3 regions of the Actinoallomurus rhizosphaericola genome follow, and region 3 is predicted to be linked to each of the others. Evidence: predicted binding sites of a transcription regulator. Region 3 holds the regulator's gene; each other region holds the start of a gene.
What was found. Region 3 encodes LexA, which represses DNA repair genes until DNA is damaged. Its sites were predicted from a motif close to TCGAACANNTGTTCGA; they were not measured.

Region 1: the regulator LexA is predicted to act here: its motif matches at 7,429-7,444, upstream of NE234_RS27910 (DUF3072 domain-containing protein).
Region 2: the regulator LexA is predicted to act here: its motif matches at 2,564-2,579, upstream of recA (recombinase RecA).

What each region holds. Positions count from the first base shown of each region.
Region 1 is NZ_JAMXMW010000014.1:8,837-19,374, forward strand. It holds gene NE234_RS27880 (response regulator) at 1-247, opposite strand, end outside; gene NE234_RS27885 (sensor histidine kinase) at 235-1,488, opposite strand; gene NE234_RS27890 (hypothetical protein) at 1,654-1,887, shown strand; gene NE234_RS27895 (ABC transporter ATP-binding protein) at 1,884-2,696, shown strand; gene NE234_RS27900 (FtsX-like permease family protein) at 2,696-5,245, shown strand; gene NE234_RS27905 (long-chain fatty acid--CoA ligase) at 5,452-7,101, shown strand; gene NE234_RS27910 (DUF3072 domain-containing protein) at 7,215-7,412, opposite strand; gene NE234_RS27915 (cysteine dioxygenase) at 7,669-8,121, shown strand; gene NE234_RS27920 (Lrp/AsnC family transcriptional regulator) at 8,254-8,709, opposite strand; gene NE234_RS27925 (tryptophan 2,3-dioxygenase) at 8,843-9,691, shown strand; gene kynU (kynureninase) at 9,704-10,538, shown strand, end outside.
Region 2 is NZ_JAMXMW010000001.1:684,914-695,451, reverse strand. It holds gene NE234_RS03315 (VOC family protein) at 1-440, shown strand, start outside; gene recX (recombination regulator RecX) at 492-1,277, opposite strand; gene recA (recombinase RecA) at 1,320-2,441, opposite strand; gene NE234_RS03300 (ATP-grasp domain-containing protein) at 2,648-3,508, shown strand; gene NE234_RS03295 (hypothetical protein) at 3,601-3,972, shown strand; gene NE234_RS03290 (glutathionylspermidine synthase family protein) at 3,976-5,202, shown strand; gene NE234_RS03285 (DUF350 domain-containing protein) at 5,216-5,665, shown strand; gene NE234_RS03280 (oxidoreductase) at 5,818-6,924, opposite strand; gene NE234_RS03275 (AraC family transcriptional regulator) at 7,007-7,933, shown strand; gene NE234_RS03270 (rhodanese-like domain-containing protein) at 8,130-8,549, opposite strand; gene NE234_RS03265 (DUF3046 domain-containing protein) at 8,546-8,740, opposite strand; gene NE234_RS03260 (ATP-dependent helicase) at 8,809-10,538, shown strand, end outside.
Region 3 is NZ_JAMXMW010000003.1:592,252-602,789, reverse strand. It holds gene NE234_RS10450 (class I SAM-dependent methyltransferase) at 1-1,186, shown strand, start outside; gene NE234_RS10445 (alpha/beta fold hydrolase) at 1,455-2,348, shown strand; gene NE234_RS10440 (cytochrome P450) at 2,403-3,650, shown strand; gene NE234_RS10435 (hypothetical protein) at 3,735-3,977, shown strand; gene NE234_RS10430 (hypothetical protein) at 3,974-4,531, shown strand; gene leuS (leucine--tRNA ligase) at 4,678-7,143, shown strand; gene lexA (transcriptional repressor LexA) at 7,273-7,977, opposite strand; gene nrdR (transcriptional regulator NrdR) at 8,628-9,092, shown strand; gene NE234_RS10410 (vitamin B12-dependent ribonucleotide reductase) at 9,165-10,538, shown strand, end outside.

The DNA.
Region 1 (10,538 bases), on a different contig from region 3:
ACAGCACGAGGACGGCGAGCTTCGGGTGGCGGCGCCGGGCCGCCACGGCCGCCTTGATGCCCTCGTCGGTGTGGGTGGGCGGCATGCGCACGTCGACGATGGCGATGTCGGGCGGGGCCTCGTCGACGGCGGCGAGGAAGGCGTCCGGCGTGTCGACGGCGGCGAGGACCTCGAACCCCTCCCCGCGCAGCAGCAGTTGGAGCCCGGCGCGGAGCAGGGCGTCGTCCTCGGCGATCACAACACGCACGGCAACTCCACCTCGAGAACGGTCGGCCCGCCCGGCGGGCTGGTCAGGGTCATGTGGCCGTCGTGCGCCTCGACGCGGCGGCGGATGCCGACGACGCCGCTCCCGGCGTTCTCGTCGGCGCCACCGCGCCCGTCGTCCTCGACGCGCAGGAACAGCCGGTCCCGGGTCTGGCGCACCTCGACGGTCGCGTGCCGGGCGTGACTGTGCTTGGAGATGTTGGTGAGGGCCTCGGCGACGACGAAGTACGCGGTCGCGTCGACGGAGGCGGGCCGGGAGCCGTGCACGTCGGCCGACACGCGGCAGGGCACGGCGCACCCGGCCGCCAGCGCGGCCAGCGCGCCGCCGAGCCCCCGCTGTTCGAGCACGGGCGGGAGGATGCCGCGGACGACCGCGCGCAGCTCCGCGAGCGCCTGCTCGGCCGCCGACTGCGCCTGCTCCAGGGCGCCGTCCGCGAGGGCGGGGTCGTTCTTCAGCGCCCGCCGCGCGGCGCCCAGCAGGACGACCACGCCGACGAGCCGGTTCTGCGTGCCGTCGTGCAGGGAGCGCTCGATCCGGCGCAGTTCGGCGGTGTGGGCGTCGAGGGCGGCGGCACGCGTCGCCGTCAGTTCCGCGACCCGCGCGGACAGGTCGATGCTCGGATGGGGCGCGAGCAGGCGCCTCCCGGGCCGCGCCTGCAGGCGGGCCATCGCCGGGCCCAGGCCGACCAGGATCGCCACCCACCCGGCGCCCAGGGAGACGCTGGACACCATCCCGGTCCATCCGCCGGCGGAGATGCCCACCGAGGTGGTGACCTCGCCGGGCGGCAGCGCCCACGAGTAGAGCGGGCGGGTGAGGTCCTCGATCGCGAGCAGCGGCAGGAGCGCACCGAACAGGCCGAGGACGAGCCCGAACACCGCGTGGGTGAACAGCCAGCGCAGGTCGCGCGTGGTCGCCGGGTCCCTGGCGGCGGCGCGGAGGCGGGCGGACCAGCCGCTCGGCCACGCGTCGTACGGGCTGATGATCTCCTCGCCCCACCGGCTCAGCCGCTCGCGCTCCCGGTCGGCGACCGCGCGCACGGCGGCGAGCGCCCACGGCAGCAGCGGCAGCCCGACGCCGACGAGGCAGAGGACGCCGACGACGATCAGCACGAGGGCGGTGAGCAGGGCGAGGGTCGCGGTGCCGAGGCCGCCGACCAGCCGCGCGAGCGCCTCGATCGGGTCGCGCAGCGCGCGTCTGAGCGCGCCGTCGTTCCCGTCCGCCATCCGTTCCTCCCCGAAGATCGGTAGCCACTTTATGACGGATAGCGACCGTTGGTGACGTAACGCCCGAAGAGTGGTGCCTGCTGTACCACGACCGGGTAGCACGTGGGATCGCCGCAGGTCACAGCCGTCCGTAGCGTCGGGGTCAGACCTAAGGGAGGATTCACGATGAACGACCCATACCGGCTCAGCGGCCCCCGGACGGACCCCGGCACTCCGGACCGGAACGGCATCGGCGCGCGACGCGCGCTCCTCTGGACGGTCCTGGTGGTCAGCGCCGCCGGGAACGCCGTGACCTCGATGAGCGGGCTGCCCGTCGCGGTGAGCGTGTCATGCGGCGTCGTGACCATTCTGTGCATCGCCGGCCTGCTCGCGGACCGGTCCCGGCGGAGGCGGGCGTGAGACGGCGCGAGGCGGCCGGCGTCCGGACGGCGGAGGCGGGCGTGAGACGGCGGGAGGCGGCCGGCGTCCGGCAGGCGCCCACGGGCGAGGTGATCGGCCTGGACCGGGTCACGAAGGTGTACCGCACGGGCACGGTCGCGGTCACCGCGCTCGACGACGTGTCGCTGACCGTGCCCCGCGGAACGTTCCTCGCCGTGATGGGGCCGTCCGGGTCCGGCAAGAGCACGCTGCTGCAGGTCGCGGCCGGGCTGGACACCCCGACATCGGGCACGGTCACGGTCGGCGGCACGGACGTCTCCGGCCTGAACGAGGCCCGGCGCACCGTGCTCCGCCGCGACCGGATCGGCTTCGTGTTCCAGGGGTACAACCTGCTCCCGGCGTTCACCGTCGAGCAGAACGTCACCCTCCCGCTGCGCCTGGCCGGCCGTGCCCCCGACCGGGACTGGATCCGCGCGCTGGTCGGCCGCACCGGCCTGGCAGAGGTCCTGCACCGGCGCCCCGCGGAGCTGTCCGGCGGCCAGCAGCAGCGCGTGGCGATCGTCCGCGCGCTGGCCGCGCGGCCCGACATCGTGTTCGCCGACGAGCCGACCGGCGCGCTGGACGTCCGCAGCTCCGGCGGCGTCCTCACGCTCCTCCGCGAGATCGTCGACGAACTCGGCCAGACCATCGTGATGGTCACCCACGACCCGGCCGCGGCGGCCCGCGCCCACGAGGTCCTGATCATGGCCGACGGCCGCATCGTGGACGTGATGCGCGAGCCCGGCGCGCCGGCGCTCGCCGCCCGGCTCACCTCGCTGGGAGCCCGATGATGCTGCGGATCTCGCTTCTCCTGACCCGCGGCCGGACCGGCGCGCTGGTCGCGATCGTCGGCGCGGTGCTGGGCGGGGCCGCGTTCCTGACGGCCACGGGCGTGCTGGCGGAGTCCGGCCTGCGCTCGCACCTGCCCGTCGAACGTCTCGCCGGGGCGGACGTCGTCGTCGCCGCCCGGCAGTCGGTCGCCCAGGACGGGGACCTGGACGAACCGCTGCCCGAACGCGCGCCGGTCCCGGCGCGGCCGGCCGGCCTGCTGGCCGCGCTGCCCGGCGTCGCCTCCGCCGTCGGCGACCTGAGCCTGCCCGCCGCCGTCATCGGGCGGAACGGCGCCGTCGTCGACGCCGGAGATCCGCGTACCGCCGGGCACGGCTGGTCGTCCCGGACGCTACCGGGGCCCGGTTCCTTCCAGGGCACTCCCCCGGCCGGCTCCGGAGACGTGGCGCTCGACGCCGCCACCGCGGCGCGCGCCGGCGTCCACCCCGGCGACCGGGTGACGGTCGTGGCCGCCGGCCGGCGGGGCGGCTACCGGGTGTCCGCCGTCGTCGACGGCCCGCCCGCCGTCTACTTCGGCGACGCCGTCGCGGCCCACCTGGCGGGCCGGGACGCGGGCCCGAGGCGCGGAACGGTCGACCTGGTGGCGCTGCGCGCCGCGAAGGGCACCGATCCGGGTGCCCTGGCCGCCCGCGTCCGCGGCGCCCTGCGGGCGGACGGCCACGGCGACCTCACGGTGGCGTCGGGCAGGGCGCGCGGCGACGTGGAGGAGCCGGAGGCGGCGACGGGCCGTACGGTGCTGTTCCTGCTCGCCGGCTCGATCGGCGGGGTCGTGCTGATGATCGTCGGTTTCGTCGTCGCGGGCGCGCTCTCGGTGTCGATCGCCGGGCAGCGCCGCGACCTGGCCCTCCTGCGGGCCGTCGGCGCCACGCCGCGGCAGGTCCGCCGCCTCATCGCCGCCCAGACCGGGGTGGTGGCGCTGCTTCCGCTGCCCTTCGGCGTGGCGCTCGGATACGTCCTCGCCGGCCGGTTCGGCGGCCTGCTGGCCGACCACGGCGTGTTGCCGAGACGCCTGCCCCTCGCCTGGAGCCCGCTCCCGGCCGTCGCGGCGGTCCTGCTGCTGTCCGTCGCGGTGCGGGTGTCGGCGCTGGGCGCCGCGTTCCGCACGTCGCGGATGGCGGCGACCGAGGCCGTCGCCGAGTCGCGCGCCGAGCCCCGTACGCCGTCGGCCGTGCGCACCCGGATCGGGCTGCTGATCATCCTGGCCGGGATGACGCTGAGCGTGGTGCCGCTGTTCCTGCGCACCGCCGAGGCGACGGCCGCGACCGGCTCGGCCGGTCTCCTGGCGGTCATCGGACTCGGCCTCGCGGGCCCGGCCCTCGTCCAGCGCGGCAGCGGCGCGCTGCTGCGGCGGCTGCCGCCCCGCACGTCTCCGGCCACCTGGCTGGCCGTCGGCAACGGCCACGGTTACGCGCTGCGGGTCGGCGGCGCGGTGACGGCGCTCGGCATGGCGGTGACGTTCACGCTGAGCTACGCGCTCACGCAGACCACGCTGCTGGCCGCGACCACCCACCAGGCGAGGGCGGCGACGCACGCCGACGTCACGGTCACCGCGCCCGCGCTCGGCGGGGTCCCCGCGGGCCTGGCCGACGAGATCCGCGCGACGCCCGGCGTCGCGGCCGCCGTGCCGGTGGCCACGACGACCGTCCTGTGGCCGTACCGCGAGGACGGCGACCGGACCGTCGCGTCGTACCAGGCGCTCGTCGCCGGACCGGACCTCCCGGCCGTCCTCGACCTGAAGCGGCGCGCCGGCGACCTGGGCCGGCTGACCGGCGCCACCATCGCGGTGAGCAGGACCACCGCGATGGCCCGGGGCGCCGGGGTCGGCGATCGCGTCACCGTGATCCTCGGCGACGGAACGCGGGCCGCCGCCCAGGTGGTCGCGTCGTACGACCGCAGCCTCGGCTTCGGGGACGTCGTCGTCTCCCGCGACCTGGCCGCCGGTCACACGACGGCCGACCTGGTGGACCGGATCCTGGTCCGCGCCGTGCCCGGGCGGGCCGAGGCGGTACGCCACTCGCTCACCGCGCTCGCCGCGCGGGAGCCGGGCGTACGGGCCGACGACGCGCGCGGCGCGATCAGGAACGCGCCGACGCCCCCGGAGGTCTGGGTGAACGTCGTCGTGCTCGCCGTGCTCTTGGGCTACGTCCTGCTCGCGGTGGCGAACCGGCTGGCGGCCGCCGCGGCGCAGCGCCGCGACGAGTTCACGGCGCTCCGGCTGATCGGGGCCACTCCCCGGCAGATCGTCGCGATGGTACGGCGCGAGGCGGCGCTGGTCGCGGTCGCGGCCGTCGGCGCGGGGGCGGCGTTGTCCGTGGTGCCGCTGGCCCTGCTGGGCGCGGGGTTCCTCGGCCGGCCCTGGGCCGCCGGGCCGGTCTGGCTCCTGCCGGCCTGCGCCGCCACGGTCGCGGGCATCGCCTGGCTCGCCACGGAGATCCCGGTACGCGGCGCGCTCCGGGCCGCCCCCGCGGACGTCCTCGCCCAACGCTCCTGACCCGCCACCCGCGAGCCGGCGGGCAGGCCCATGAGCCGGATGGGCGGCCGCCCTCGGTCTGTGCGCCGAGGATTCTGGTGGTGGGGGCGACCAGAATCCTCGGCGGTGACCGGAGCGGCAGTCGGCTGATCGGGGTGAACCTCATGTAACGGGACATCGTTGACGGGGTGACGGTGCCGCTCCTAACCTGCTACCGACCGGTCGGTATGTCCGTCGGAAGGGCCGTGATGTTCGCCAGCACGATGCAGGAGTTCCCCCTCACCGTTTCCGCGATTCTGCGGCACGGCGCCCGCGTGTACGGCGGGAGCGAATGCGTGACCTGGAAGGGCGGCGGGGAGCCGCGCCGGGCGTCGTACCGGCAGGTGGCGGAGAACGCCGAACGGCTCGCCGCGGCCCTGACCCGGCTCGGCGTGGGCGCGGGCGACCGGGTGGCGACCTTCTGCTGGAACAACCAGGAGCACCTGGAGGCGTACTTCGCCGTCCCGGGGATGGGCGCGGTGCTGCACACGCTGAACATCCGGCTGTTCCCCGACCAGCTCGCGCACATCATCGGGCACGCCGAGGACCGGTTCATCCTCGTCGACGACACCCTCGTCCCCCTGCTCGCCCGGGTCGCCGACCGGCTGCCGACCGTCGAGGCGTTCATCGTCGTGGGCGACGGCGACGCGTCCGCGCTGGGCGACGCGCGCGTGCTGCGCTACCACGAGCTGCTGGCGGCCGAGGAGCCCGGGTTCGACTGGCCGGAGCTGGACGAGCGGTCGGCCGCGTCGATGTGCTACACCAGCGGCACGACGGGCGACCCGAAGGGCGTGGTCTACTCACACCGTTCGACGTTCCTGCACGCCATGGTGGCCATGTCGGCGTCGCTGATGGGCATCACCGATGCGGACCGCGTGCTGGCGATCGTGCCGATGTTCCACGTCAACGCCTGGGGCCTGCCGTACGCCGCGTTCCTGTCCGGCGCCACGCTGCACATGCCCGGCCCGTTCCTCCAACCGGAGCACCTCACCGCGTTCATCGCCGCCGAGCGGAGCACCGTCTCCTCGGCCGTGCCGACCATCTGGAGCGCGATCCTCAACTACGGCGCCGACCACGAGCTCGACCTGTCCTCGCTGCGGGCCGGCACCTCCGGCGGCGCCGCCGCGCCCCGCGCGCTCCTGGAGGGCTTCGAGCAGAAGTACGGCCTCCGGATCATCCAGGGCTGGGGCATGACCGAGACGAGCCCGCTCGGCGGCATGGCCTTCCCTCCGCCCGGCGTCGAGCCGGGCACCACGGAGGACGTCGACTGGCGCCTCAAGTCGGGCCGCGTGGCGGCGGGCGTGGAGATGCGGATCGTCGACGCGGCGGGCGAGGAGCTCCCCTGGGACGGCGAGTCCGTCGGCGAGATCGAGGTGCGCGGGCCGTGGATCACCGGCTCGTACCACCGCGACCCGGCGCCGGAGAAGTTCCACGACGGGTGGCTGCGCACCGGTGACATCGGCACCATCGACGACCGCGGCTTCTTCCAGATCACGGACCGCGCGAAGGACGTCATCAAATCCGGCGGCGAGTGGATCTCCTCGGTCGAGCTGGAGAACCACCTGGTCTCCCACCCGGCGGTGCTCGAAGCCGCGGTGATCGGCATCCCGGACCCGCGCTGGGACGAGCGCCCGCTGGCCTTCGTCGTCCTGCGCGACGGCGCCTCGGCGACCGCGGCCGAGCTGGCCGACTTCCTGTCCGGCAAGGTGGCGCGCTGGCAGGTCCCGGAGAACTGGGCGTTCGTCGGGGAGATCCCCAAGACGACGGTCGGCAAGTTCGACAAGAAGCCGCTGCGCGCCCGCTACCGCGCCGACGAGGTCAAGGTCGAACGCCTCTGACGGCCGCACCCCAACGGAACGATCACCCCATGTGACCGATCAGCTCGTCCAGGGCAGGCTTGCTCACCGGTCGTTCAGGGCAGGCCCGCTCACCGGCGTGGGGGCGGGCCCGGTCAGCCGCCTTGCAGGCGCTTGCTGCGGCCCTGCAGCTCGTCGATCAGCTCGGACGCCTGCGCCTTGGACAGGTTCTCCGGCACGTCCTCGCCCGCCTCGCGGGCGAGAGTGCGCAGGTAGGACTCCTGCGGTCCGGTCATCGGCTCGTCCCCCGTCGCCCAGTCCTCCGGGTCCTTCTCCACCGGCCGTTCACTCATGCCCCCTCCTCAATCCTCGAACTCAGGTTCGATGCACTACCCGGTCCGATGCCTGCCAACCCCGTCCCACCGGGCGGCAAGATATCGAGTATTCCGGTTGACTAGGTAGGCAATTCCGGCCATGCTCGAACCATGCACTCCGAGGTTCCCCGTTGGCTGAACCTGCACGTCGACCTGCGACGGCAGGCGAGCGCGCTGTGTACCACGCCCGTACCCGCGTGAACCGAACGGCCCTCAGAGTCAACAGGAGCACCACATGCCCGCGAGCACATCCGCGCCCGCCCGGACCCGCCTGGCCGACGTCGCCCGGCGGTTGGCGGCCGCCCCCGACGAGTGGATCCACCGCGTACGCCTGAGTACCGAAGAGCGCTGGTACGAGCGCCTCCACCAAGACGACGATCACGAGATCTGGCTGCTCAGCTGGCTCCCGGGCCAGTCGACCGGCTTCCACGACCACGGGGGTTCCCGAGGGGCCTTCGCCGTCGCCCTCGGAAGCCTGCGCGAACACGACCTGACCGTCGAACGCGACCTGGGGCCCGGCGACGTCCGGGAGTTCGGCCGGGACTACATCCATTCGGTGACCAACGCCTCGGCCGCCCCGGCGGTCAGCGTTCACGTGTACTCGCCCCGGCTCACCGTGATGAACCGCTACGACCTCGTCGACGGCACCCTGATCAAGCTGGTGGAGGAGAGCGCGGACGACTGGTGATCCGCGGGCTTCCGGGCCGGCCGTCCATGGGGATCCTCCTCCCGTGGGCGGTCAGCCGCCTTCCAGGGGCGGCGACGGCGCCGACCACTCGGCGAGCGACCGTCATGCAGACGGACGTCGTCGTGACGGACGTCAGGAGCGGGCGGGCGCGAGCGGCCGCCAGGCGATCGGCGTGGACAGGACCATCGCCGAGCTCGTCTCGCCGTGCGAGGCGAGGCGCACCAGGATGCGCTCGAGCTCGGCGACCGACGTGGTGGCGATCAGGACCATGGAGCACACGTCCCCGGTGAGCCGCGACACCTGGAGCACCTCGGGGATGTCGTCGAGCAGCTCGGGGTGCACGGTGATGCAGCGAGCGCCGTAGCACTTCATCCGGACCTGGGCGACGACGGGGAAACCGGCCGCCGCCGGGTCGACGCGGGCGTGATAGCCGGTGATCACCCCGGCCTCCTCCAGCCGGCGGACCCGCTGGGCGACCGTCGGCGGGGACAGGTGCACCCTGCGGGCGAGCTCGTTGTACGACAGCCGGGCGTCCTCCTGGAGCGCCCCGAGGAGAGCCCAGTCCACCGCGTCGAGGTCCGGTTTCATGCACGTAAGCCTAACCGCCGGATCTGCTCGCATTCGTAAGAAAACAGGGACTTTGTGCCTCCCATCGCCCCTTTGATGTCTGAATCGTCCCGCACACAATGGTCAGTGCCCCGAGTGACGAAGGAGGTCCGAGGTGACGGCCGATGCACTGTCCGGCTGCCCTGTCCTGCACTCCGCCGACGAGCCCAGGCTCGACTTCGGCGGCACCACGCCGTACGAGGACTACGTCCACGCCGCCACGCTGCACGACCTCCAGCGGCCGGTCACCGACGAGCCGCTGGAGCGGTCGTTCCTCGTGGTCACGCAGGTCATGGAGCTGTACTTCGGCCTGCTGGCCTTCGACCTGAAGTACGCACGGGACCGGCTGGCCGGCGACGACGTCCGCGCGGCCACCACCGCGCTGCACCGCTGCGTTCTCCACGTCAAGGCGCTGCGGGCCGCCTGGCTGCCGATCGCGCGGATGACACCACGGGAGTTCAACGCCTTCCGCGACGCGCTCGGCGAGGGCTCCGGCTTCCAGTCGGCGGCGTACCGGCAGGTGGAGTTCCTGCTCGGCGAGAAGTCCGCGTCGATGCTCGTCCCCCACCGGTCGGTGCCCGCCCAGCACGCCGAGCTGTCACGGGCGCTGACCGAGCCCGGCGTGTACGACGCGGCGCTCGCGCTGCTGGCGCGACGGGGACACGCCGTACCGGACGACGTGCTGAACCGCGACCTCACCCGCCCGTACGCCCCGTCCCCCGCCGTCGAGGACGTCTGGGCGAAGATCTACGCGACCGACGAGGGCGAGCTGCTGCGGCTCGGCGAGGCGCTGACCGACGTCGCCGAGGAGTTCACCGGCTGGCGGCACGACCACCTGATGGCCACGCGGCGCGCGATGGGCGCCAAGACCGGGACCGGAGGCTCGGCGGGGGTGTCCTGGCTGGAGAAGCGCGCCCGCCGGGACCTGTTCCCGGAGCTGTGGACCGCCCGCTCCCACGTCTGAAGGATCACGTTGATGGACCTGACCGCACGCGCCGCCAAGCTCGACGCCGAGGATCCCCTCGCGCGCCTGCGCGCGGAGTTCGACCTTCCGCCCGGCACCGTCTACCTCGACGGCAACTCCCTCGGCGCCCCGCCCCGGCGCGTCGCCGACCGGATGCAGCGGGTGGTCCGCGAGCAGTGGGGCGGCCGGCTCATCCGGTCCTGGTCGGAGGGCTGGTGGGAGGCGCCCCGGCGGGTGGGCGAGCGGATCGCGCCGCTGCTCGGCGCCGCGCCCGGCCAGGTCGTGGTCGCCGACTCGACCAGCGTCGACGTCTTCAAGGCGCTGGTCGGCGCCGTCCGGCTCGCGCCGGGCCGGCGCGAGATCGTCGTCGACGCCGCCACCTTCCCCACGGACGGCTACATCGCGACGTCGGTCGCCGAACTGACCGGCCGGGTGCTGCGGACCGCGGACCTCGACGACCTCCCGGCGGTGCTCGGCGAGCGGACCGCCGTGGTGCTGGCCAACCACGTGGACTACCGCACGGGCCGGCTGCACGACATGGCCGCCGTGACCGCGCGCGTGCACGCGGCCGGCGCGCGCGTCGTGTGGGACCTGTGCCACAGCGTCGGCGTGCTCCCGCTGGCCCTGGACGCCCTCGAGGTCGACCTCGCGGTCGGCTGCACTTACAAGTTCCTCAACGGCGGACCGGGCGCGCCCGCCTTCCTGTACGTGCGGCGTGACCTGCAGGAGGCATTCGACCAGCCGCTGTCGGGCTGGAGCGGCCACCGGGAGCCGTTCGCCATGGCCCCGGACTACGTTCCCGCCGACGGGATCGAGCGGGGCCGCTGCGGCACTCCGGACATCCTGT
Region 2 (10,538 bases), on a different contig from region 3:
AGCAAGCGCACTTCATCACCCTGTCGACACCCGACCTCGACGCCGCGCGGGCCTTCTACCGCGACGGGCTCGGCTGGACACCGCTCCTGGACGTGCCCGGGGAGATCATCTTCTTTCAGATCGCCCCCGGCCTGGTCCTCGGCCTCTTCGAGGCGACGAAGTTCGTCGCCGACATGCAAGGCAGGCCGGACGACGGGAGACTCGGCGGCCTCACCCTCTCTCAGAACGTCGCGACCCCCGCTGACGTCGACGCCACCGTGAAGCGCGTCGTCGAGGCCGGCGGCACGCTCGTCAAGAGCCCGCAGACCGCGGAGTTCGGCGGCTACCACGGCCATGTCGCCGACCCGAACGGCGTCGTCTGGGAGATCTGCCACAACCCCGGCTGGCGGGTCGACGAGACCGGCCGCGTCCACCTCGAGCCGATCGAGAACACGCCTTGATACACGCGCCGGTCTGAACGCCGGAGCACCACGGACGGCCCGGAGGCGAGATCAGTCGTCGAACGACAGGTCCGGGAGCTCCTCGGCTCCTTCGGCCTCGAGCGCCTCGCGGACGACGCGGTAGGCGAGGCCACCGGAGTAGCCCTTACGGGCGAGCATGCCCATGAGCCGCCGGGTGCGCTTGACCGGGTCCAGGCCACGGGTGCCGGGCAGCCTTCGGGCGACCAGCTCGCGGGCCGCCGCCTCCTCCTGCTCGGGGCCCAGCTCCTCCACGGCCTCGCTGACCGTCTCGTCGGCGACGCCGCGCCGCCGCAGCTCGGCGGCGAGGGCCCGGCGGGCCAGCCCGCGGCCGGCGTGGCGGGACTCGACCCAGGCGCGGGCGAACGCCGCGTCGTCGATCAGCCCGACCTCGGAGTAGCGGCTCAGCACCCGCTCGGCGACGTCGTCGGGCACGCCCTTGCGGCGCAGCGCGTCGGCGAGCTGGGCGCGGGTCTTCGGCGAGAACGACAGTTGCCGCAGGCAGATCTCGCGCGCCACCGCCTCCGGATCGACGGGCGGTCCCTGCGCCGCCGGACTGCCCGGCGTCGGCCCCTCGGGAGAACGATCCCGGCCACGCCTCCGCCCACGCCGCCCCGACCTCCCGGCCGCGGACGCCTCCGCACCGTCGACCGGCGTCTCCGCGGCGCCCTCGCCCGACTGCGCGGCCGTTGAGGCGGCCGGACTGGTCGGGTCGGTCGGGTCGAACCTCTGAGCGGGGGCGGCGTCGCCAGGGAAGATCTCCGTGCCGGGGTCCGCCCGGCGCGGAGCGGGACGCCGCCACCCCTCAGGAGCGTTCATGGGCCGGCCCCCCGGTCAGTCCCGCCGAGGGGCGACCCGGGATCACACGTCTCCCGGCTTCGGGGTCTTCGCGGCCCGCTTGGCCGGTGCCGCCTTGCCCGCCGTGGCGGCGACGGCCGCCGCCGGAGCCGCCGCGGGAGCGCCCGCCGGCTCGGCCGGGGCGTCGAGGCGCGGCCCCACCCCGAGCTTCTCCTTGATCTTCTTCTCGATCTCGTCGGCGATGTCCGGGTTCTCCTTGAGGAACCGCCGCGCGTTCTCCTTGCCCTGGCCGAGCTGGTCGTTCTCGTAGGTGTACCAGGCGCCGGACTTGCGGACGAAGCCGTGCTCGACGCCCATGTCGATCAGGCCGCCCTCGCGGCTGATCCCCACGCCGTACAGGATGTCGAAGTCGGCCACCTTGAAGGGCGGGGCCATCTTGTTCTTGACGACCTTGACGCGGGTGCGGTTTCCGACCGCGTCCGTGCCGTCCTTCATCGTCTCGATCCGCCGCACGTCCAGCCGCACCGAGGCGTAGAACTTCAGCGCCTTGCCACCGGTGGTCGTCTCGGGCGAACCGAACATGACGCCGACCTTTTCCCGCAGCTGGTTGATGAAGATCGCTGTGGTCTTGGTCTGGTTGATGGCGCCGGTGAGCTTGCGGAGGGCCTGGGACATGAGGCGGGCCTGGAGACCGACGTGGCTGTCGCCCATCTCGCCCTCGATCTCGGCGCGCGGCACGAGGGCCGCGACGGAGTCGATGACGACGACGTCGATCGCGCCGGAGCGGATCAGCATGTCGGTGATCTCCAGGGCCTGCTCACCCGTGTCGGGCTGGGAGACGAGGAGGGCGTCGATGTCGACGCCGATCTTCTTCGCGTACTCCGGGTCGAGCGCGTGCTCGGCGTCCACGAACGCCGCGATGCCGCCCGCCTTCTGGGCGCTCGCCACGGCGTGGAGGGCGAGGGACGTCTTACCGGAGGACTCCGGACCGTAGATCTCGACCACGCGGCCACGCGGGTAGCCGCCGATGCCCAGGGCGACGTCGAGGGCGATCGAACCGCTCGGGATCACCTCGACGGGGGGACGCCCCTCCTGGCCCAGCCGCATGACGGAACCCTTGCCGAACTGCCTCTCGATCTGCGCGAGCGCCGCTTCGAGGGCCTTCTCGCGATCGTTTGCTGCCATGTGAGGTGTCCCTGTCGGGTCGATGCCTGTTGTTGTCGGAAGCGACGTTACGGGGACCCGCCGACAATTTTCGAGGATCCGCTCCACCACTGTGGACAACGCCGTCGCTTCATTCACTCTAGCCGAACACGTGTTCGATCATGAACGGACGCGCCGGTTCCCCCGGGAAAGACACGGCGTCTTGCCCTACGCTGAGGGACAGGATCATGCCGGTGACCATCCTCATGTGCGCCGACCCGCTGAACCCCCGGAGGGTCGACGAGCACTTCGCCCGGGAGGCCGAGGCCGTACGCGCGCTCGGCGGGTCGGTCACGCTCATCGACCACGACGCCCTGCAGCGCGGAGACGCCGCCGAGGCCGTACGCCGGGTGCCCGACGGCCTGGGGACCGCGTGGTACCGCGGCTGGATGACCACGCCGGCGCAGTACGCCGCGCTCGCCGCCGCGCTGGCCGCCCGCGACGTCGTCCTCGCCGTCCCGCCGGACGGCTATGAGAAGGCCCACGAGCTGCCCGGCTGGTACGACACGTTCGCCGGGGTCACGCCCGCCAGCGTGTGGCTGCCGCTGTCCCCCGGCACGGCGCCGGCGGCGGACGAGCTGGCCGAGCTCGTACGCCCGCTGCGGTCCGGGCCGGCGATCGTGAAGGACTACGTGAAGTCGCGCAAGCACGAGTGGGACGAGGCCTGTTACATCCCCGACCTCGCCGACGTGGAGCGGCTGCACGCCGTGGTCGCGCGGTTCGTCGAGCGCCAGGGCGAGTCTCTGGCCGGCGGCGTCGTCGTCCGCGAGTACGAGCGGTTCGACGGCGGCGAGGCCCGCGTGTGGTGGGTCGACGGCGAGCCGGTGCTGATGGGCCCCCATCCGGACACGCCGGACCGGTACCCGCGCCCGCAGGCGGACCCGATCGCCCCGTGCGTACGCGCGCTGGGCTGCCGGTTCATCACGACGGACCTGGCCCGCCGCGAGGACGGCGTCTGGCGGGTCGTCGAGGTCGGCGACGGTCAGGTCAGCGATCTGCCGTCGGTGGCCGAACCCGCCGATCTGTACCTGAGCTTCCCGATCAGGTAGTGCTTTCGCAAGGATCTTGGCTCTAGACTTACCGGTCATCACTCTCGACCCCGGAGACGCGACCGCAAATGCCCTCAAAGGACGCGCGCAGGATGATGCGCTCCCGTGTCGTCCAGTTGAGCGCGGTGAGCCTCCTGTCGCTGTCCATCGTCGGCTGCTCCGACCGTAGCGAGACCGCCTACTGCATCGACAGCTGGGCGCCGGTCCACAGCTCCTACCGCGTCGTCCCCGACTACTACTGCGACAACGGCGGGTCGTACGGGCGTTATTACTGGTACTACGGCGGCAGCTACCGTAACGGGTACGTCTCCCGCGGCACGAGCATCCGGCCGCGCGGCCCCCGGATCGTCTCGCGCGGCGGCCGCGTGATCTCCCGTGGCAGCAGCCACAGCAGCCACAGCGGCAGCCACGGCGTCTCGCGGGGCGGGTTCGGCCACCACGGCGGCAGCTCCCGGGGAGGCTGAGCGGTGCGGCGCGGGCGTTCGGTGCCCCGGGAGCGCTGGGATCAGATCGTCGAGTCGCAGGGGCTGGCCTATCACCGTGCCTCGCACCCCGGACACCTGCCCCGGCCGTACTGGGACGAGTCGGTTCACTACACGTTCGAGATGGACGAGGTGCTGGCCCTCGAGGAGACGGTCGAGGAGCTGCACCGGATGTGCCTGGCGGCGGTGGAGCACGTCGTGAGCACCCGCCGGTACGCGGTGTTCGGCATCCCGCCGTGGGTGTGGCCGCTGATCGAGGCGTCGTGGCGGCGCCGCGACCCGCACCTGTACGGCCGGTTCGACCTGTGGTACGACGGCTCGGGTCCGGCGAAGCTGCTGGAGTACAACGCCGACACCCCGACCTCCCTGCTGGAGAGCTCGATCATCCAGTGGTACTGGGTGCGCGACACGCACTCGGACGACGACCAGTGGAACTCCATCCACGAGCGGCTCGTCGACCGCTGGAAGGAGATCGCCCCGGCGGTCCTGTCCGGCCCGCCCGGGCTGCCCGGCGGTCCGGCCGTCCACTTCGCCTGGACGAACGAGGACGAGACCGGCGAGGAGGTCATGACGATCGCGTACCTGCAGGAGACCGCCGAACAGGCGGGCGTCCCGGGGATCGCGATCGCCATGGAGGACATCGGCTGGCACCACGACCGCAGCCGGTTCGTCGACCTGGAGAACCGCGACATCGCGGCGTTCTGCAAGCTCTACCCCTGGGAGTGGATCGTCGGCGAGCCCTTCGGGCGGCAGGTGCCGCGGGCCGCCTGGGTCGAGCCGATCTGGAAGATGCTCCTGTCCAACAAGGCGCTGCTCGTGCTGCTGTGGGAGCTCTACCCCGGCCATCCGAACCTGCTGCCCGCCTACCTCGGCACGCCCGGCTCCCTCACCTCGTACGTCCAGAAGCCGCTGCTGGGGCGGGAGGGCGCGAGCATGCGGATCGTCACGCCGGACGGCGTCCACGCGGACACGCCGGGCGAGTACGGCGCCGAGGGCTACGTCTTCCAGGAGTTCTGCCCGCTGCCGGACTTCGAGGGCGAGCACCCGGTGCTCGGGGCCTGGGTCGTCGGCGACGAGGCGGCCGGTCTGGGCATCCGCGAGACGTCCGGGCTGATCACCGACGACACGTCGTCGTTCGTCCCGCACCGCATCCCGGCCGAGCCCGAGGACGGCGGAGCCGGTCCCGCACAGCCGCGACTCCCGCACAGCTAAGGAGACAAGACAGATGTACCTGGCGTTCTCAGACGGCTTCGGCACGGCGCTGGGCAAGGGCGCGGGCGCGATCGCCGCGTACACGGCCGTCGGCCTGGTGCTGCTGCTCATCGGCTTCTTCGCGGTCGACGTGACGACGCCCGGACGGCTCACCTCGATCATCCGCCACGGACGGAACACGAACGCCGCGCTGCTGGCCGTCTGCGGCGTCGTCGGGGTCGGGCTGGTCGTCGCCTCCTCGATCTACGCCTCCGGCGGCCGGCTCAGCGAGGGTCTGATCGCGACGCTCGTGTGGGGCCTCGTCGGCATCGTGGCCCAGCAGGTCGGAGCCTTGATCGTCCGGGCGCTGTTCCGCGTCGACGTGGCGGCGCTCATGCGAGCCGAGGCCCTCGAACCGTCCGCCGTGCTCCTCGGCGCGACGCAGGTGACGATCGGCCTGATCACCGCCGTCGCCGTCATCTAGCGGGCCGCGCGGCGAGGAGATGACGCCGACTGCCGTTCGGATGCGTCACCAGTACGCGCTCGCCGCGGGTCTGTGGTGAATCCGGACACGCTCGTACCGTGGCGGCCTGTTCGAAGCCAACGCCGCCTGCACCATGACCCTTGTCGGATAGGTCAGAACGCCCGGTGGTACTGCCTGGGCCACGTGTCGGTCGGCCGACCACCGCGAGCGCGGAGTGCCCAGTAGGGGTCGCGAAGCATCGCCCGGCCGACCAGCAGAGCATCTACCGAGTCCGGGATGGCCTCATGGAGTTGACGTGCCTGAGTGACCAAGCCGGAGGTGGCAGTAAGCACGCCGGCTCTGCGGAGGCGTTGAGCGAACCGAGTGTTCTCGAGTGGCTGTGAGGGGCGGGGCGCTTCGGGGACGAGGGCGCCGGCGTTGATGTCGACCAGGTCCACGCCGAGCTCGGCCATGCGGCCCACGAGGACCTCCGCGTCGTCCACCGTCACACCTCCGCTGAGCAGATCGGTGACCGGAGTCCGGATGATGAGCGGCTTCTCCTCCGGCCACCCGGCGCGCATGGCGGACACCACGGCGAGCGGGAACCGCATCCGTCCCTCAAGGTCGCCGCCCCATGCGTCGGTGCGCTCATTGGCCAGCGGAGAGAAGAACTGATGGAACAGGTAGCCGTTCGACCCTTGCAGCCCGAGGGCCTCGTAGCCGGCTCGGTGGGCGTTGCGGGCGGCATGTTCGATGTCTCCGAGAACTCGGCAGATGTCCTCTGGGGTCATCGGCCGGGGCTTTGCGAGCCCTGAGAAGGGCAGCGGTGAGGGTGCGAGCGGCTGCCACCCACCGTCGGCGGGCGACAAGGGGTGTCGTGTTCCTGTGTTGTCCCACGGGACTCCGTGCGAGCTTTTCCGTCCCGCGATGCCCAGCTGGACCGCCGGCACGGAACCGACGGAGCGGATGACATCGGCCAGCCGTCGGTGAGCGGCGACCTGGCGCTCACTCCACAGGCCCAGGTCGCCGACGGTGGTACGCATGTCCGGCGCGACAGCGGTGCACTCGACCATCACCATCCCGACTCCGCCGGCAGCTCGGGCCCCGTAATGGGCCAGGTGCCAATCGGTGGGAGCGCCGTGTTCGTCGGCCGAGTACTGGCACATCGGCGAGAGCCACACGCGGTTGGCCAGGCGCAGATCCCGCAGCTGTACGGCCGTCCAGGGCGTCGTTCGTCCATCTACCGCATACCGGTTAGTTTCTGTTGATCTGAGAACCATGACCTGATTCTCATGGGTGTATACCTGGACGCGCAGTAGCGTAGAGTCCGATTTTTGTATCCGATCGTCCAGGAGGCCCGTCGTGCGTGCCGTCGATGACCTGTTGCTGACGATGAACATCGAGGAGTCGCAGTTCAAGCGGATGATCCCCCGCGTTCCGTGGGGGATCGCCTTCCCGTCACGTCACGTCGCCCGCCTCCTGCTCGTCGCGCGAGGGTCGTGCTGGCTCACCGGCGCAGGCTTGGCCGAACCACTGCTGCTCCGCACGAACGACTGCTTCCTCGTCCGCGCCGGGGTGACCTTCGAGCTCCAGGACCGTCCCGGCCGCGCGCTCATCGACTGCGAGGACTTCGAGAGTGCGGCGGAAGGCGTCGATGACGACGAGACGGCCGAGATCCTCTCCAGCCGCTTCACCTTCGACGCGGTGGCCGCCGACGCGCTGTTCTCGCTGCTCCCTCCGCTGTTCCGAATCGACGTCGACGAGCGGTCGGGCCGCCGGCTGCGTGCCACGTTCGATCTCATCGCGCAGGAGACGGCCGAGGGCGCCGTGGGCTCCGGCTTCATCAGCGCGCGACTGTCCGACATCCTGTTCGTGCAAGCGCTGCGTGCCTTTTCGACCGGATCGGCGGGCTCGGTGGGGTGGCTCGCAGCGCTGCGGGATCCGCTGCTGGCTCCGGCGATCAACGCCATGCACGCCGATCTGGCGCATCCGTGGACGATCGGCGAGCTCGCCCACGTTGCGGGGATGTCTCGCTCGGCGTTCGCCGCGTTGTTCCGGGACAGGACCGGCGACACACCGCTGGGCTACCTCACGACCTGGCGATTGTTCCGCGCCAAGGCGCTGCTGCGCGACACCGAGATGAGTCTGCAGGAGATCGCCGCCCAGGTCGGGTACCGCACGGGCCAAGCGCTGAGCCGTACCTTCGCGAGACGGGAGGGCCAGTCGGCCGGCTCCTGGCGGCGGAGCACCAGGACCAACGATCGAAAATCCGGCGCTGAGGCCATCTGATGCCGGTGGGGATCCTGGCGTGACGCCGATGTCGCCGCAGGGCCACGCCGGGTACGCGGTGGCCAAGTCCTGCAGGTCATGCAGGATGACCTCGGCCTCCGGCGCGCCTATGCTGACACAGGCACTCGCCGCCAGGTACGGGCTGAGGCGGACCGCCCGTAGCGCACCGGTCTGACGGCCGCCGGCCGGGGAACGGCTACCGGCCGTCGTACGGGGCGAGCCGGGGGCGTACGGGCGCCGCGCCGCGGCTCACCGGCAGCCCGGCCGCCCGCCATTCCTGGAACCCGCCGATGACGTCCGTGGCGTTGACCAGCCCGAGCGCGCGCAGCGACGCGGCGGCCAGCGAGGAGGAGTAGCCCTCGTCACAGATCACGATCCATCGCACGTGATGGTCGGTGGCCTCCGGGATGCGGAAGCCGCCGTGCGGATCGAGCCGCCACTCCAGATGGTTGCGCTCGATGACGATCGCGCCGGGAATGTCGCCGTCGGCCCGCCTCTGGTACTCCGGACGCGTGTCGACGAGACGGGCGCCCTCGCGCACCGCCTCCGCAGCCTCCAGCGGCTTGAGCCGGACGAGCCGCGCACGCGCCTCGGCGAGCAGCCGGTCGACGCTCACCGCAGCCGTTGCGGGACGTCGAACGTGGCGCAGACGGCCCGCCAGACGCTCTTGGCGTCCTCGCCGTCGGCCAGCGCCTGCTCGATGGTGCGACCGCCGAGCTCGGACAGGACGTAGTCCTTGGCCACGCTCTCGGCGTAGCCCGCGCCGAACTGCTGGTTCATCCGATCCCAGAACACCGTGAGTCGCACGGCTCCCACGCTACCGTTCCGGTCCCGCCGCGGCCGATTCGGTCGGTGGGGCCGTGCACACTGGCAGCATGAACCCCGTCGACCGTTTCTCGGCCCCCACCCGGGCCTGGTTCACCGGGGCCTTCGCCGCGCCCACGGCGGCCCAGACGGGCGCCTGGGAGTCGATCGCCCGGGGTGACAACACCCTCGTCGTGGCGCCGACCGGGTCGGGCAAGACCCTGGCCGCGTTCCTGTGGTCGCTGGACCGGCTGGCCTCGGCCCCGCCGCCGGAGGATCCGAAGCGGCGCTGCCGGGTGGTGTACGTCTCGCCGCTGAAGGCCCTCGCAGTGGACATCGAGCGCAACCTGCGCGCTCCGCTGACCGGCCTGCGGCAGACCGCGCGGCGGCTGGGCCTGGACGAGCCGGACATCGGCGTCTCGCTGCGCTCCGGGGACACCCCGGCCGACGAGCGCCGCCGGTTCGCGACGAAGCCGTCCGACATCCTGATCACGACGCCGGAGTCGCTGTTCCTGATCCTGACCTCGCAGGCCCGCGAGGCCCTGCGCGGCGTGGAGACGGTGATCGTCGACGAGGTGCACGCCGTCGCGGGCACCAAGCGCGGCGCCCACCTGGCGCTGTCCCTCGAACGGCTGGACGCGCTGCTGGAGCGGCCCGCGCAGCGGATCGGCCTGTCGGCGACGGTGCGCCCGGTGACGGAGGTGGCGACGTTCCTCGGCGGGGTGCGGCCCGCGACGGTGGTGCAGCCGCCGCACGAGAAGGAGGTCGACCTGCGGATCTCGGTGCCGGTGGAGGACATGACCGAGCTTCCCCCCGACCCCGGCGCCGAGGACGACTCACCGCTGCGGGGGCGCAACCTCTGGCCGCACGTCGAGGACGCCGTGCTCAACCTGATCGAGGAGCACCGGTCGACGATCGTGTTCGCCAACTCCCGGCGCCTGGCCGAGCGGCTGAGCGGACGGCTGAACGAGCTCGCCTGGGAGAGACAGAACGGTGAGGCGCTGCCGCAGGACTCCTCACCGGCGGAGATGATGGCGCAGGCGGGGGCGGCGCGCGGCGCGCCCGCCGACGTCGTGCGCGCGCACCACGGCTCGGTCTCCAAGGAGGAGCGGGCCGGCATCGAGGAGTCGCTGAAGGCCGGCCGGCTGCCGGCGGTCGTGGCGACCTCCAGCCTGGAGCTGGGCATCGACATGGGCGCGGTGGACCTGGTCGTGCAGGTGGAGTCGCCGCCGTCCGTGGCGGCCGGCCTGCAGCGGATCGGCCGGGCCGGGCACCAGGTCGGGGCCGTCTCCAAGGGCGTGATCTTCCCGAAGTACCGCGGTGACCTCGTGCAGACGGCGGTCGTGGCCGAGCGGATGCGCGACGGCGCGATCGAGGAGCTGCGGTATCCCCGCAACCCCCTCGACGTCCTCGCCCAGCAGATCGTGGCGATGACCGCGATGGACGAGTGGCCGGTGGACGAGTTGGAGACGCTCGTACGCCGGGCGGCGCCGTTCGCGACACTGCCGCGGTCGGTGCTGGAGGCGACCCTGGACATGCTCGCGGGCCGCTACCCCAGCGACGAGTTCGGCGAGCTGCGCCCCCGGCTGGTGTGGGACCGCGTCGCCGGCGTGCTGCGCGGCCGGCCGGGCGGGCAGCGGCTGGCGGTGACCAGCGGCGGCACGATTCCCGACCGCGGGCTGTTCGGCGTGTTCCTGGTCGGCGAGAAGTCCTCGCGGGTCGGCGAGCTCGACGAGGAGATGGTGTACGAGTCGCGGGTCGGCGACGTGTTCGTGCTGGGTGCGAGCTCGTGGCGGATCGA
Region 3 (10,538 bases):
CATCCGGGTGGAGGTGAGGTCGCCGTACGCGGTCTCCTATCTCGCCCACGCGCCGGGCGCGCTCGGGCTGGCGCGGGCGTACGTCGCCGGGCACCTCGACGTGATCGGGGACATGTACACGGCGCTGTTCCGGATGCAGTCGGCCATGGGCGAGCTGACCTGGGCCGACAAGGGGACCCTGCTGCGCGGCATCCTGAGCGACCCGCTGCTGCGCGCGGCCGCGCTGACGCGGCTCGACCCGCCGCCGCAGGAGGTGCGGCCGGCCCGCATGCCGCTGCTGTCGGGCCTGCGGCATTCCAAGCGCCGCGACGCGAAGGCGATCTCCCACCACTACGACGTGTCCAACACCTTCTACGAGTGGGTGCTCGGACCGTCGATGGCCTACACGTGCGCGTGCTTCCCCTCGGAGGACGCGACGCTGGAGCAGGCGCAGTACCACAAGTTCGACCTCGTGGCGCGCAAGCTCGGGCTGCGGAAGGGCATGCGGCTGCTCGACGTCGGCTGCGGCTGGGGCGGCATGGTCATGCACGCCGCACGGGAGTACGGCGTGAAGGCGCTCGGCGTGACGCTGTCCAAGCAGCAGGCCGAGTGGGCGCAGAAGGCGATCGCCGAGGCGGGGCTGTCGGAGCTCGCCGAGGTCCGTCACCTCGACTACCGCGACGTCACGGAGGAGGGCTTCGACGCCGTCAGCTCGATCGGCCTGACCGAGCACATCGGCAAGGCGAACGTCCCCGGGTACTTCTCCTTCCTGTACGGCAAGCTCAAGCCGGGCGGCCGGATGCTGAACCACTGCATCACCCGCCCGGACGACAACGAGCCGTCGATCCGCCAGGAGGGCTTCATCAACCGGTACGTCTTCCCGGACGGTGAGCTGGAGGGGCCGGGCTGGCTGATCTCGCGGATGAACGACGCCGGCTTCGAGATCCGGCACGAGGAGAACCTCCGCGAGCACTACGCCAAGACCCTGACCGGCTGGTGCCGCAACCTCGACGACCACTGGGACGAGGCGGTCGCCGAGGTCGGCGAGGGCACCGCGCGCGTGTGGCGGCTGTACATGGCCGGCTCGCGGCTCGGCTTCGACCTGAACTGGATCCAGCTGCACCAGGTGCTCGGCGTCAAGCTGCGGGAGGACGGCGGCTCCGGCATGCCGCTGCGGCCGTCGTTCGAGCCTCCGGCGGCCGGCTGACCACGGCGGCGGGTGGTCGCGGCCGCCGCGACCACCCGCCGGCCACACCGGAGGCCGTGCCCGGCCGGTACGGCGACCGCCTCGATGGGCGCACGCTGGCGGGCGAGCGGCGCCTACGGTCACCGGCTCGAACCGCCGGAGGCCGTGACCTGGCCGATGCGGCGACCGTGTAGGTGGGCAGACCTTGGAGGGCGAGCGGCCCGTACGGTCACCGGCTCCAACCCCCGGAGGCGTGACGCGGCCGGTGCGGCGGCTTACCGTCGGCCTTATGACGGAGATCGCGACCATTGAGGCGAACGGCCTGACGTTCGGCTACCTGGAGGCCGGCAGCGGGCCGCTGGCGCTGTGCCTGCACGGCTTCCCCGACTCGGCGCACACCTGGCGGCATCTGCTTCCGGAGCTGGCCGGCGCCGGCTACCACGCGGTCGCGCCGTTCCTGCGCGGCTATGCGCCCACGGACGTGCCGAAGGACGGCGCCTACCAGGTCGGCGCGCTGGCGGCCGACGCGAACGCCCTGCACGAGGCGTTCGGCGGGGACGCCGACGCGGTGCTGATCGGGCACGATTGGGGCGCCGCCGCGACGTACGCCGCCGTCGCGCACGCTCCGGAGCGGTGGCGGCGGGCGGTGACGATGGCGCTCCCGCCGTTCGGGGCGCTGCTGTCGGGGTTCTTCGACTACGCGCAGCTCAAGCGGTCCTTCTACATCTTCCTCTTCCAGACGCCGCTGGCGGAGGCGGCGGTGCTGACGGAGGACCTGGCGTTCCTCGACGGCCTGTGGGCGGACTGGTCGCCGGGCTACGACGCCGCCCGTGACGTCGCGCACGTCAAGGACTGCCTGCGCGATCCGGAGAACCTGACGGCGGCCATCGGCTACTACCGAACGATGTTCGACCCGTCCCTGCACCTTCCCGCGTACGCCGCCGAGCAGGAGGCGGCCGAGCGCGTCGGCGAGCGGCCGGTCCTCTATCTGCACGGCGCGGACGACGGCTGCCTGGACGCCGGGCTCGTCCGTGACGTCGAGGGGCACCTGCCGCCCGGTTCGAGGTCGCGCATCGTCGCCGGCGCCGGGCACTTCGCGCACCTGGAACGGCCCGGGGAGGTGAACCGGCTCATCCTGGACTGGCTCGCCGGGGACCGGCCCGCACCGGCCGATGCGAAGTAAGTGCCCACTTTGGCAGAATGGGGCCGAATCGCGTTCTAGTCGAGGAGGAACGGCGTGGAGAAGACCCGGCCCGACGGGATCGATCTGACCGAGTGGGACTTCTGGGCGCGCCCGCTCGACGAACGTCACGCGGCGTTCCGTACGCTGCGGGGGCTGGCCCGGCCGGCGTTCTTCCGGGAGCCGGAGCTGTCCTTCGTGCCGCCGGGACCCGGCTACTACGCGCTGGTCACCCATGCGGACGTCGTCGAGGCCTCGCGCCGGCCCGCCGACTTCTGCTCCGGGCAGGGCGCGATCAACATCAACGACATGCCGGCCGACCTCAACGAGTACTTCGGCTCGATGATCAACATGGACGACCCGCGGCACGCCAAGATCCGCCGGATCGTCTCGCGCGCCTTCTCGCCGCGCATGATCCAGCGGTTCGAGGACCAGGTGCAGGCCGTCGCCGAGCAGGTCGTCGAGGAGGTCCTGGCCAAGGGCGGCGGCGACTTCGTCACCGACGTCGCCGCCCGGCTCCCGCTGAAGATCATCTGTGACCTGATGGGGATCGACGAGGCGCACTACAAGACCGTCTTCGACAACTCCAACATCATCCTCGCCGGCGCCGACACCGAGTTCGTCGCCGAGGAGGCCGACCAGGTCGCGCTGCAGCTCCTGCAGGCGGGACAGACGCTGAAGGACCTCGTCGAGGACCTCGGCCGCAAGCGCCGCGAGGAGCCGACCGGCGACCTCACCTCCGCACTGGTGAACGCCAACATCGACGGCGAGTCGCTGACCGACCAGGAGCTCGGCTCGTTCTTCATCCTCCTGGTCGTCGCCGGCAACGAGACCACCCGCAACGCCATCGCCCACGGCCTGCACCTGCTCACCGAGAACCCCGGGCAGCGGGAACTGCTCGCGTCGGACTTCGAGCGGTACATTCCGGGCGCCGTGGAGGAGATCGTGCGGTACGCCTCACCGGTCATCTGGATGCGGCGAACGGCGACCCGCGACACCGAGCTGAACGGGCGCGCGTTCGCGGCCGGCGACAAGCTGATCCTCTACTACTGGTCGGCGAACCGGGACGAGACGGTGTTCACCGACCCGGAGGTCTTCGACATCACCCGCGATCCCAACCCCCATGTCGGCTTCGGTGGCCCCGGCCCGCACTTCTGCCTCGGCGCCCACCTGGCCCGCCGGGAGATCACCGTGATGTTCCGCGAGCTGTTCCGCAAGGCCCCGGGCATCCGCGCCACGGGGCAGCCCGACCGCCTGCTGTCCAACTTCATCAACGGCATCAAGCACCTGCCCTACACCGTCTGACGCCACGGCGCCCGCGGCCCCTTCCCGTGATCCGCCTCGCGGGAAGGGGCCGCGTCGTGCGGCGGCTGCTGTTACCTTGGTAACATGGTAACAGTTGAGCGCGTGCAGACCGGGTTGCGGATCGAGCGCACCACCCTGAAGGTCCTCAAGGGACTCGCCGAGTATCTCGACATGCCCCTCGGCGAACTCGTCGAAGGCGTGGTGCTGCACGCCTTCGAGGGCAGGGCGCCGTTCTCCTCCGAGACCCTGCACAAGATCGAGCAGCTTCGCTCGGTGTACGGTCTGACGCTGACCGCCGCCGACGCCCACCGGCTGGAGGAGCGATGACGGCCGGCGGCGCCGGCGGCCGCGCCGCATCGGGGACGGACCCGGCCTCCGGCGGGACGGCGGGCCGGTGCGTCCTCACCGGCACGGTCCGCGTCGGGCTTCCGCCCGCGGAGGCGTTCCGTCTCTTCACGCCGGTCGGCGAGCGCGACTGGGTGGACGGCTGGGACCCGCGCTTCCCGGTTCCCGCCGGCGATGACACCGTGCCGGGCACGGTCTTCGAGACGACGGACCACGGCCGTACGACCACCTGGGTGGTCACGGGCCGCGAGCCCGGACGCGCCGTCGCGTACGCCCGCGTCACCCCCGGCGACCGCGCGGGGACCGTGTCCGTCGTCCTGGAGGGCGCCGACGGCGGGGACGGCGGGGACGGAGGAGGGACGGCGGCGACCGTCACCTACGAGCTGACCGCGCTCACCGAGGCGGCACGGGAGGATCTGCGCATCTTCGCCGCCGGCTATCCGGCGTTCCTGCGCTCCTGGGAGGAGGCGATCGCCGGCGCGCTGGGACGCCCGGCTCCGTCCGCCGTACCTCCGGCGTCCTTGCGTCTGCGATAGTCTTGAGGTATGCGATCTCGGCTGCTCCTCAGCCGGCCGCGCTGACCCGAGCCGTCAGCGCGGCAGCCCCTCCTGCGTGAGGGGCGTTCTCATGCCAGGGGCACGGTTCACCGCCACCCGAAGCCGTGCGAATCAGACGAGGAACCATGACAGGCGCCGACGAGAACTACGACCCACGGACGATCCAGGACAAGTGGCAGGCCCGGTGGGAGGAGCTGAAGCCCTTCGCGGCGAGCGAGGACCCCGCCGACGAGCGGCCCCGCAAGTACGCGCTGGACATGTTCCCGTACCCCTCCGGCGACCTCCACATGGGTCACGCCGAGGCGTTCGCGATCGGTGACGTGGTCGCGCGGTACTGGTTCCAGAAGGGCTACAACGTCCTGCACCCCATCGGCTGGGACTCCTTCGGTCTGCCGGCCGAGAACGCCGCGATCAAGCGCAACTCCCACCCCGCCGAGTGGACGTACACCAACATCGACACCCAGGCGGAGTCCTTCAAGCGTTACGCGACCTCCTTCGACTGGTCGCGCCGGCTGCACACCTCCGACCCGGAGTACTACCGCTGGAACCAGTGGCTGTTCCTGCGCTTCTACGAGCGCGGCCTGGCGTACCGCAAGGGCGGTCAGGTCAACTGGTGCCCGAACGACCAGACCGTGCTGGCCAACGAGCAGGTCGTCAACGGACAGTGCGAGCGGTGCGGCGCGGTGGTCGAGAAGCGCGTCCTGACGCAGTGGTACTTCAAGATCACTGAGTACGCCGACCGGCTGCTGGCCGACATGGCGGAGCTGGAGTGGCCCGAGCGGGTGCTGCTGATGCAGCGCAACTGGATCGGCCGTTCCGAGGGCGCCGACGTCACCTTCCAGATCGAGGGGCGCGCCGAGCCGATCACCGTCTACACCACCCGGCCGGACACGCTGCACGGCGCGACGTTCTTCGTCGTGGCCGCCGACGCTCCGCTGGCCGACGAGATCTGCGCGCCGGAGCAGCGCGCGGAGTTCGAGGCCTACCGTGACGCGGTCCGCCGCGAGACGGAGATCGAGCGGCTGGCCACCGACAAGGAGAAGACCGGCGTCTTCCTGGGCCGCTACGCGATCAACCCGGTGAACGGCGAGCGCATCCCCGTGTGGGCCTCCGACTACGTCCTGGCGGAGTACGGCCACGGCGCGATCATGGCGGTGCCCGCCCACGACCAGCGCGACCTGGACTTCGCCCGCAAGTTCGGCCTGCCGGTCCGCGTCGTCGTGCACACCGGCGAGGCGGACCCGGGCGAGACCGGGGTCGCCACGCCCGGCGAGGGCGAGCTGGTCAACTCCGGCCCGCTGGACGGCCTGACCAAGTCCGCCGCCATCCCCCGGATCGTGGAGATCCTGGAGGAGAAGGGCCTGGGCAAGGCCGCCGTCAACTACCGGCTGCGCGACTGGCTGATCTCCCGTCAGCGGTTCTGGGGCACGCCGATCCCGATCATCCACTGCGAGGCGTGCGGCGAGGTCCCGGTCCCCGACGACCAGCTGCCCGTGCGCCTGCCGGACGACCTGCGCGGCGCCGACCTGGCCCCGAAGGGCGTGTCGCCGCTGGCCGCCGCCGAGACCTGGGTGAACGTCCAGTGCCCCAAGTGCGGTGGTCCGGCCAAGCGCGACACCGACACGATGGACACCTTCGTCGACTCCTCCTGGTACTTCCTGCGGTACTGCTCGCCGGGGTACGAGGACGGCCCGTTCGACGCCGAGAAGGTGCGCCGGTGGATGCCGGCCGACCAGTACACCGGCGGTGTCGAGCACGCCATCCTGCACCTGCTGTACGCCCGGTTCTTCACCAAGGTGCTGTACGACATGGGCCTGGTGGACTTCACCGAGCCCTTCAAACGGCTGGTCAACCAGGGCCAGGTCATCCTGAACGGCTCGGCGATGTCCAAGTCGACCGGCAACCTGGTCGACCTGGGCGAGCAGATCGCCGAGTACGGCGTCGACGCCGTACGGCTGACGATGATCTTCTCGGGGCCGCCGGAGGACGACATCGACTGGGCCGACGTGTCCCCGTCGGGGTCGGTGAAGTTCCTGGCGCGGGCCTTCCGCGTGGCCGCCGACGTGACGTCCGCGCCCGACGCGGACCCGGCGACCGGCGACGTCGAGCTGCGCAAGGTGACGCACCGGACGATCGACGAGGTCACCCGGCTGGTCGAGGCGCACCGCTACAACGTGGCGATCGCGCGGATGATGGAGCTGACCTCCGCGGCGCGTAAGGCCATCGACGCGGGTGCGGGCGCCGGCGACCCGGCGGTCCGCGAGGCCGCCGAGACCCTGGCGGTCATGCTGTCGCTGGTCACTCCGTACACCGCCGAGGAGATGTGGGAGCGGCTGGGCCGTACGGCTCCGGTGGTCAAGGCGGGCTGGCCGGTCGCCGAGCCCGCACTGCTGGTGCAGGAGTCGGTGACCTGCGTGGTCCAGGTGGCGGGCAAGGTCCGCGACCGCCTGGAGGTGTCCCCGGACATCGCCGAGAGCGACCTGGAGCGCCTGGCGCTGGACTCCGAGAAGGTCCGGGCGGCCCTGGGCGACCGGGGCGTCCGTAAGGTCGTCGTCCGCGCCCCGAAGATCGTCAACATCGTGCCCGCCTGATCATGAGCATGGTGCCCGCCTGAACGGCGGACCGCTCCGGGCCGGTGCCGTGGCACCGGCCCGGAGCGGATCAGCCATACCGCGGGACCGCGGAATGATCGCGTCGTCGCCGGGGATCGCGGGCGGGGATCACATTTTGCGCAGGACCGCCACCACGCGCCCGAGAATGGTCGCGTCGTCGCCGGGGATCGGGTCGTACGCCGGGTTGTGCGGCATCAGCCAGACCTTGTCGTCGCGGCGCTTGAGCGTCTTCACGGTGGCCTCACCGTCGATCATCGCCGCGACGATGTCGCCGTTCTCCGCGACGGGCTGCTGGCGCACCACGACCCAGTCGCCGTCGGCGATGGCCGCCTCGATCATCGAGTCACCGGTGACGTTGAGCAGGAAGTGGGTGCCCTCGCCGACGAGCTGCCGCGGCAGCGCGAAGACGTCCTCCACGGCCTCCTCGGCGAGGATCGGACCACCCGCGGCGATGCGCCCGACAAGGGGGACGTACGCGGGGGCCGGCCGCGTGGGAGCCTCGTGGCCGTTGGTGACCTCGTAGGACTCGCCGTCGGTCTCGGCGGCGACCGCCGGAGATCCGGGCATGCGGACGACGACCGCGCGCGGCCGGTTCGGGTCGCGCAGCAGGAAGCCCTTGCGCTGCAGGGTCCGGAGCTGGTGGGACACGCTCGAGGTGCTGGTCAGGCCGACCGCCTCGCCGATCTCCCGCATCGACGGGGGATATCCGCGCCGCTGCACCGAGTCCCTGATCACTTCCAGCACCTTGCGCTGGCGGACCGTCAGGCCGCTCTCGTCGCCTGGGCCGTCCGGCATTTCCCGAACCTTGCTCATGGTGTCTCCGATGGATGTCTTCCCGGTGACGCGTCGCCGCCGGTATTCCGGTCCCGTAGTGGGACGTTATCGCTTCTGCGGTAAATGATCAAACAGGTGTTCGAAAAATGTGGAATTTTGCGGTCCGGGGTAAGTCGCGTTTAGTTCGCACACACGTTCGATGATAATTCCCGCGCCGGGTTCGCGGAAGGCGGGCCCCATTGTGCGCGCGTCCTTGTCGCCTCATCGTGATCGACGCCCTCGCGCGGCGGCCGCGAAGGGGGTGCCCGCCGACACGGCGCCGACACGCCCGTGGCAGGCTGAAGGGGTCCGGGACCGGGGCCCGCGCGGCCGTCTCCCGCATGTGACCGACCTCACCCCTGATGGCTGCAGGCGGCGTTTCCGCAGGTGATTAGGGTGTCCCGGGTCGATGCGACCGGTCGCCGCCTGCATCGGAGGGGGGCGACACGCCGACGGGGACGGCGGATCGCCACGTGAGCGGCCTCTTCTCGCCGGGTGCCCCATGCAGGTTGCGATGCACCCGGCCGGGCTCTACGGTTAACCCCAACATCTAGTAGTTACATAGATGTAGTTCACCATAGGTTGTGGTTACGAGGTGAGGTTCGCGCGGTTCGCGCGTGACCCGCTGTCAGGGGGAGGAGTCCGGAGCCGTGCACTGCCCGTTCTGCCGACACACCGACAGCAGGGTCATCGACAGCCGGACGACCGACGACGGGGCCGCCATCCGGCGGCGACGTTCGTGCCCGGAGTGCGGCCGCCGCTTCACCACCCAGGAGACGGTGCTCATGATGGTCGCCAAGCGCAGTGGCGTGACCGAGCCGTTCTCCCGGGACAAGATCATTGCCGGAGTGCGCCGGGCGTGTCAGGGCCGTCCCGTCAACGAGGACGCCCTCGCCATGCTCGGCCAGCGGGTCGAGGAGGCGATCCGGGCGACCGGGAACGCCGAGATCCCCTCGCACCAGATCGGGCTGGCGATCCTCGGCCCGCTCCGTGAACTCGACGAGGTCGCGTACCTGCGATTCGCCTCCGTCTACCGGGGGTTCGAGACGCTCGACGACTTCGCCAAGGAAATCGAATCGCTGCGCGCGGCGTCCGGCGGCGACGCCCGTTCCTAGGGCGGCGCCCGGACCGCGGGCTGTACGGGTAATCCTGGAAGTGGGCCTGGTGTGCCCGAGAAGGGGAATGTCATGACGGAGACGGTGAGCGGCTCAGCCCGGCGGGGCAAGGCGGGTCGCAAGGGCCTGAAGATGGAGCGCATCTTCACACGGCCGGGCGTCCACCCGTACGACGACGTCCGGTGGGAGCGGCGCGACGTCGTCATGACCAACTGGCGCGACGGGTCGGTGAACTTCGAGCAGAAGGGCGTCGAGTTCCCCGCCACCTGGTCCGTGAACGCGGTCAACATCGTCACCTCGAAGTACTTCCGCGGCGCCGTCGGCACGCCGCAGCGGGAGTCGAGCCTGAAGCAGCTGGTCGACCGGGTCGTCGGCGTCTACACCGAGACCGGCCGCAAGCACGGCTACTTCGCCTCCGAGGAGGACGCCGAGATCTTCGACCACGAGCTGAAGCACGCTCTGGTCAACCAGATCTTCAGCTTCAACTCGCCGGTCTGGTTCAACGTCGGCACCGCCTCTCCGCAGCAGGTCAGCGCCTGCTTCATCCTGTCCGTGGACGACACGATGGAGTCGATCCTGGACTGGTACAAGGAAGAGGGCGTGATCTTCAAGGGCGGCTCGGGCTCGGGGGTCAACCTGTCCCGCATCCGCTCCAGCAAGGAGCTGCTGTCCTCTGGCGGCACCGCGAGCGGGCCGGTGTCGTTCATGCGCGGCGCCGACGCCTCCGCGGGGACGATCAAGTCCGGCGGCGCGACCCGCCGGGCGGCGAAGATGGTCGTCCTCGACGTAGACCACCCGGACGTCGAGGAGTTCATCGAGACCAAGGCGCGCGAAGAGGACAAGATCCGCGCCCTGCGCGACGCCGGCTTCGACATGGACCTGGGCGGCAGGGACATCGTCAGCGTCCAGTACCAGAACGCCAACAACTCCGTCCGCGTCTCCGACGAGTTCATGCGCGCGGTGGAGTCCGGCGACTCCTTCGGCCTGCGCGCCCGCCGTACCGGCGAGGTCATCGGCAAGGTCGACGCCAAGGGCCTGTTCCGCAAGCTCGCCCAGGCGGCCTGGGAGTGCGCGGACCCGGGCATCCAGTACGACGACACGATCAACGACTGGCACACCAACCCCGAGACCGGGCGCATCACGGCGAGCAACCCGTGCTCGGAGTACATGAGCCTGGACAACTCGTCCTGCAACCTCGCCAGCATCAACCTGCTGAAGTTCCTGACCGACGACAACGCGTTCGACGTCGAGCGGTTCGTGCGGCTCAGCGAGCTGATCATCACCGCGATGGACATCTCCATCACATTCGCGGACTTCCCGACCGAGAAGATCGGCGAGACGACGCGCGCGTACCGCCAGCTCGGCATCGGCTACGCCAACCTCGGCGCGCTGCTGATGGCGACCGGCCACGCGTACGACTCCGAGGGCGGCCGCTCGATCGCCGCG